2 regions of the Agromyces sp. GXQ0307 genome follow, and region 1 is predicted to be linked to the other one. Evidence: predicted binding sites of a transcription regulator. Region 1 holds the regulator's gene; the other holds the start of a gene.
The links. Region 1 encodes HrcA, which represses chaperone genes, less so after heat shock. Its sites were predicted from a motif close to TTNGCACTCGNNNNNNNCGAGTGCNAA; they were not measured.
Positions count from the first base shown of each region.

Region 2: groES (co-chaperone GroES) is a predicted target of HrcA. The motif match lies at 1,682-1,708, and genes of this name have one in related genera.

Region 1 is NZ_JBIZVY010000003.1:118,536-121,900, forward strand. It holds gene ACIQH8_RS10565 (DUF4870 domain-containing protein) at 1-343, opposite strand, end outside; gene ACIQH8_RS10570 (DUF4870 domain-containing protein) at 458-871, opposite strand; gene hrcA (heat-inducible transcriptional repressor HrcA) at 1,076-2,095, shown strand; gene dnaJ (molecular chaperone DnaJ) at 2,154-3,257, shown strand; gene ACIQH8_RS10585 (16S rRNA (uracil(1498)-N(3))-methyltransferase) at 3,277-3,365, shown strand, end outside.
Region 2 is NZ_JBIZVY010000002.1:201,588-204,952, forward strand. It holds gene rarD (EamA family transporter RarD) at 196-1,152, opposite strand; gene groES (co-chaperone GroES) at 1,310-1,606, opposite strand; gene ACIQH8_RS06240 (SAM-dependent methyltransferase) at 1,736-2,923, shown strand; gene ACIQH8_RS06245 (hypothetical protein) at 2,978-3,361, opposite strand.

The DNA of each region.
Region 1 (3,365 bases):
CGATGATCACGAACGTGAGGATCGAGCCGACGACGTAGGCGATCAGGAGCGTGATCTGGAAGTTCAGCGCCGTCGCGGTGTGCTCGCGGATGAAGGGCCCCTTGTCCTTCAGGACCAGGTAGCCGATGAGCGCGGGCAGGAAGCCGAACAGGATGCCGCCGATGTGGATCAGCGTGGCCCAGAGCTTCTCGTCGGCCGGACTGAGCGGCTGGCTCTGCTGGTACGGGCCACCGGGCGGCGGCGTGGGACCGCCGGGCGGCGGAGGGGTCGGACCGCCGGGCGGGGGCGGCGGCGGGCCGCCTGCGGGCGGCGTGGGCGGGGTGGGAGGTGGTGCGTCGGACATGATGCGTGCTCCTCTGTGGTGGCGCCCGGACGGGGGACGTTCCCCTCATGCTGGCACACGACGACGCGCCGGTCGAGGGATGCTCGACCGGCGCGTCGGAGGCTCGTCGGCGATCTACTTGATGAGGCGCAGCGCGAACGGGTAGCGGTAGTGGTTGCCGTCCTTCGCCGTCATGAAGGCGATGATCGAGAAGATCACGCCGAGGATCCACGGGATGTACGTGAGGAAGCCGAAGAGCGCCCCGAACCCGAAGGTGACGACCGTGATGATGGTCGTCAGCACCCACAACGCGACGGTGGCGAGCACCAGGGTGATCTGGAAGTTCAGCGCCTCCTTGCCCTCGGTGTTCGTGAACGAGCCGCGGTCCTTGAAGACGAGCCAGATGATGAGCGACGGCAGGATGCCGAGGATGCCGCCGAGGTGCGCGAACGACCCCCACTGCACGTCCTGCTCGTGCGAGAGGGGCGCGGCCGGGCTCGGCTGGGGTGCGGCGTTCGGATCCTGCGGAGGGAGGTTGGAGTCGGTCATTTCGGGAGCCTTTCGATGTCGGGAAGCGCACGGTCGGTGGCCGTTCACGGCCCGTGGGGGTGCGGGATGATGCACACGTTATCGGCGCGGCGGACCGCCCGGCAACGGTGCGAGTCCTGAATCTCGCGATATGATTAGCAGTCACGTGGGCGGAGTGCCAAGCACGCGTCGTCCGGGTCCGATCGGTCGAGGGAAGCGAGGGTCATGGTCTCCGAACGCAGTCTCGCGGTGCTCCGCGCGATCGTGCAGGACTACGTCGAGTCCCGCGAACCGGTCGGCTCGAAGACGATCGTCGAGCGCCACCATTTCGGCGTCTCCGCCGCGACGATCCGCAACGACATGGCCCTCCTCGAGGAGGAGGAGCTCATCGCGGCACCGCACACCTCGTCGGGCCGCATCCCCACCGACAAGGGCTACCGGGTCTTCGTCGACCGGCTCGCCGACATCCGTCCGCTGTCGGCGACGCAGCGCCACGCCATCGAGACCTTCCTGGGCGAATCCAACGACCTCGACGAGCTGCTCGGCCGCACGGTCCGCCTCGTCTCGCAGCTGACCCGTCAGCTCGCCGTCGTGCAGTACCCGAGCTTCGCCCGGGCCCGCGTGCGGCACGTCGAGCTCGTCTCGCTCGCACCGACACGCGTCCTCTGCATCCTCATCTCCGACAGCGGCCAGGTCGAGCAGCGGCTCGCCGAGCTCGACCAGCCCGCCGACGAGTCGACGCTCGCGCGCCTCCGCGACCGGCTGAACGAGGTGGCGGCCGGCCTCACGATGGCGGATGCCGCGACCGCGCTCTCCGCCGAGACCGAGCACGCCGATCGCGCGCACGCCGAAGTGCTCCACACGCTCGCGGCCACGCTCGCCGACCAGGCGAAGATCACCCGGTCCGACCGGCTCGTCGTCGCCGGCGCCGCGAACCTCGTGCGCACCGAGCAGGACTTCGCCGGGAACATCCTCGGCGTCATGGAGGCGATCGAGGAGCAGGTCGTGATCCTCCGCCTCTTCGGCGAGATGGCCGCCGACGACGGCATCGCCGTGCGCATCGGTCGCGAGAACGCCGCCTACGGCCTCGGTGACACCTCCGTGGTGTCGACCGCCTTCGCCGTCCCGGGCCGCGACGTGTCCCGGCTCGGCATCGTCGGGCCGACCCGCATGGACTACTCCCAGAGCATGGCCGCCGTCCGCGCGGTCGCCCGTTACCTCTCCCGCACGCTCGGCGAGAACTGAACCGCACGGGGCCGCCCCGCGGCATCCGTCACCGGCAATCGAAAGGAACCCGCCTCACGTGGCCGACCACTACGAGGTCCTCGGCGTCGCACGCGACGCCTCCCCGGACGACATCAAGAAGGCGTATCGCCGGCTCGCACGCGAGCTCCACCCCGACGTGAACCCCGGCGCCGAGGCGTCGGAGCGGTTCAAGGAGGTCACGCACGCCTACGACGTGCTCTCCGACCCGAAGCAGCGCCAGCAGTACGACCTGGGCGGCCAGGGCGGGTTCGGCGGCGGTGGCGCCGGCTTCGGCGGATTCGGCGACATCTTCGAGACGTTCTTCGGCGCCGGACAGGCGAGCCGCGGGCCGCGATCGCGGCGCGAGCGCGGCCAGGACGCGCTGATCCGCCTCGAGGTCGGGCTCGACGACGTGATCTTCGGCACGCACCGCGACATCGAGGTCGACACCGCGGTGGTCTGCGAGACCTGCCACGGCTCGTGCTGCCGGCCGGGCACCTCGCCCGTGACCTGCGACATCTGCGGCGGCTCGGGCCACATCCAGCGCGCGGTGCGCTCGCTCCTCGGCAACGTCATGACCTCGAGCCCGTGCGGATCCTGCCGCGGCTACGGCACGATCATCGCCACGCCGTGCGTGACGTGCCAGGGTCAGGGGCGCGTGCGCGCCCGCCGCACCGTGCCGGTCGACGTGCCCGCGGGCGTCGACACGGGCGTGCGCCTGCAGATGCCGGGCTCCGGTGAGGCCGGCCCCGCCGGCGGCCCGAACGGCGACCTCTACCTCGAGATCAAGGTGAAGAACCACGAGGTGTTCAGCCGCAACGGCGACGACCTGCTCTGCACGCTCGAGGTGCAGATGACCGATGCCGTGCTCGGGACCTCCGCGAAGGTGACGGCGCTCGACGGCGACGTCGACCTGGAGCTGAAGCCGGGCGTGCAGTCGGGCGAGATCCTCACCGTCAAGGACCGCGGCATCACGCACCTGCGCGGCAGCGGCCGCGGCGACCTCAGGGTCGCGGTGCACGTCGTCACGCCGACGAAGCTCAGCCACAAGGAGCGGGAGCTCGTCGAGCAGCTGGCGAAGCAGCGCAAGGCGCAGCCGCCGCAGCTCGGCCACTTCCAGCAGGGCCTGTTCGCCCGCCTGCGCGACCGGTTCCTGGGCTGAGCACCGGACGGATGCCGCGATGAGCCACCTCTACCTCGACGAGTCGCTCGACCTCGACTCCGTGAGCCGCGGCGACGCGGTCGGACTCGACGGCGACGAGGCGCGGCA
Region 2 (3,365 bases), on a different contig from region 1:
ATCGACCGTATTGCCCGCCCAGATGGGAAACAAGATTGCCTCGATCACAACCCGGTAACGCACACGGAATCGTTATCTCGACGTCACCGTGACGCGATTCTCCGCAGGATTCCGGCGATTCCGCCACGAATTCACGCACGTGACCGGGGTTCCGCCGCGGCCGATCCAGCCCCATTACGGGGGGCCCGGGGTCGCTCAGACCGGCTCGAGGTTGGCGGCACGACGAGCGGCGCGGGCTCCCCGCACGAGGTCGAACGTGAGCACGACGAGCGCGAGCCAGACGAGGCCGAAACCGGCCCATCGCTCGGGCGGCATGGGCTCGCCGAGCACCACGACGCCGACCAGGAACTGGATGAACGGGGCGAAGTACTGGATGAACCCCATGTAGATGAGCGGGAGCCGCCGGGACGCGGCCGCGAACAGGAGCAGCGGGATCGCGGTGACCGCGCCGGCGGACAGCAGCAGCACAGTGTGCCATGCGCCCGCCGTGCCGATGGTGAGCCCGGACGTCGACGCGACGACGACGAGGAGGATCGCCGCGACCGGCGCGAGCCACGCTGTCTCGAGCGTGAGGCCCGAGACCGCGTCGACGCGGTGACCGACGCGCTTCTTGATGAGTCCGTAGAAACCGAAGCTGAACGCGAGGACGAGTGCGATCCATGGCATCCGGCCGTAGCCGACGGCGAGCACCACCACGGCGACGATCGAGATCCCGACCGCCGTCCACTGCACCGCGTTCAGCCGCTCGCGCAGCACGATCACTCCGAGGAAGACGGTCACGATCGGGTTGATGAAGTAGCCGAGTGCCGCCTCGACCACCTGTCCGGTGAGCGTGGCGAAAACGTAGGTGAGCCAGTTCGCGAAGATGAGCACACCGGCCAGGCCCATCGTGAGCACCACGCGCCGGTCACGCAGGATCGCTCGGAATGCGCGCCAGGTTCGCGTGGCGGCGATCAGGACCGCGCAGAAGACGAGCGAGAGGAGGATGCGCATCGCCACGATCTCGATCGGACCGCTCGGCGCGAGCGCGATGAAGTAGACCGGGAGGAATCCCCAGAGGCCGTAGGCGGAGACCGCGTAGACGAGGCCCGCGCGGCTCACACCGTCGGGAGGGACGCGCACCGGAGCGTCGGTGGACGGAGCGGATGACACCGTGACAGCCTACGCGCGACCTCCGAGACGGAAGCGCGCGCCGCCTGCCGTCCTCCGTCGAGATACCGCCGTCGGCGACGAGGGCTGCCGGCCGACCCGGGACGACGACGCGGCCCGGATGCCGATGGCATCCGGGCCGCGGAGAAGTCGGTGTCGACTAGCGGACGACGACCGCGAGCACGTCGCGGGCCGACAGGACGAGGAAGTCCTCGCCGCCGAACTTCACCTCGGTACCGCCGTACTTGGAGTAGATCACCTTGTCGCCGACGGCCACGTCGAGCGGGACGCGGTTGCCGTTGTCGTCGATCCGACCCGGACCGACCGCCACGACCTCGCCCTCCTGGGGCTTCTCCTTGGCGGTGTCGGGGATGACCAGGCCGGAGGCGGTGGTCTGCTCGGCCTCGACCTGCTTGATGACGATGCGATCCTCGAGCGGCTTGATGGAAACCGACACGGTTGACCTCTTTCTTGACGAAGACTGGGGTTAGCAGCCTCTGAGTGAGAGTGCTAAACCGAGTCTATGGCGGTTCTGGCACTCGTGCAACGTGAGTGCCAGCGGATGGCGCGGTGCTAGCGTGTCGGCGTGGAACGCGACGAGCTGGTGCGGCTGCTCTCTGCCGAGGGCCTCGCGCTGCTCGACTCGCTGCCGCCGTACTCGTCGAGAGCCGACGTCGTGAAGACGGTCGCCGATCTCCGCAAGCAGGGCCACGATCCCGGCCTCGTCGCGGCCGTCCTCAGCCAGTCCCGCCTGAGGTCGAAGGCGCGCGTGAAATTCGGAGAGTTCGCGGACCGGATGCTCTTCACCGAGCCCGGACTCGAGCAGGCGACGCGGCTCCGCGTCGCCGCCCTGCACGCCGGTCGTTTCGCGCGCGCAGGGTTCCGGCACGTCGCCGACCTCGGCTGCGGCATCGGCGGCGACGCCCTCGCCATGGCCGCGGTCGACCTCGACGTGACCGCAGCCGAGGCCGACGAGGTGACGGCGGCCGTCGCCGCCTTCAACCTCACGCCGTTCCCGAAGGTGCGCGTGCTGCATGCCCGCGCAGAAGACGTCGCGCTCGGCGGCATCGACGCCGCGTGGCTCGATCCGGCGCGACGGACGACCTCTGCCGGCACGACGACGAGGCTCGCGGATACCGCCGACTACTCCCCCGCGCTGGACTTCGTGTTCGGCCTCGCGGAGCGGATGCCGGTCGGGGTGAAGCTCGGCCCCGGCACGGATCGAGACGTCGTCCCGGACGACGCCGAGGCGCAGTGGGTGTCGGTCGACGGCGACGTCGTGGAACTCGCGGTCTGGACGGGGGCCCTGGCGCGAGCCGGCATCGGTCGTGCGGCGCTCGTGATCCGCGGCGACAGCGCGCAGGAACTCGTCGCACCGGCCGACAGCGAGGACGCCCCGGTCGGCCCGCTGGGCGACTACCTCTACGAGCCCGACGGGGCAGTCATCCGCGCGCGCCTGATCGGAGACCTCGCGCGATCGATGGGGGCGTGGATGCTGAGTGAGGGGATCGCGTACCTGACCGGGGACCGCGGGGTGCACACGCCGTTCGCGACCGGCTTCCGCGTGATCGAACGCCTCCCTGCAGACGAGCGCAGCCTGCGACGCGCCCTCCGGGAACGAGGTGTCGGCACGCTCGAGATCAAGAAGCGGGGAGTGGACGTCGATCCGGCCGCGCTCCGCACCCGCCTGAAGCTCACGGGCGACCTGTCGGCGACCGTCGTGCTGACCCGCGAGGAGGGCCGCCATGTCGCGATCCTCGTCGAGCGGCTCTGAGCGAGCGCAGCGGCGAGTCGAGCCGGCCGGCCGAGCCGCCGGGACGGGCGGCGCTCAGGCGGTCGGGAGCGCGCCGAACACGATGGCGTAGTACCCGAGCCACACCCCGGAGAACACCAGGCCGGCGACGCCGGTCCCGATGCCGATGAAGGCGAGGATGCGTCCGTGCTCCTCGCGCCGCAGCCCGAGCACGCCGAACACGATCGCCGCGACCGACAGCGGGAACATCCATCCGACGAACAGCGACGCGACGGCGCCGATCGTGCCGATGACCGCACCGACCCGGCTGTACACGCGGCGCTGCTCGTCCTCCTCTTCGTAGTCAGCCTCGAGCTGCTCGGGCTGGGGCCGGCCGACGGCCAGCAGCTGGCCGGTGGGGAGCCCGTGCAGCGCGCCGGTGTCGTACGGGACGTCGAACTCGCGGGGTGGAACGGACATCGGC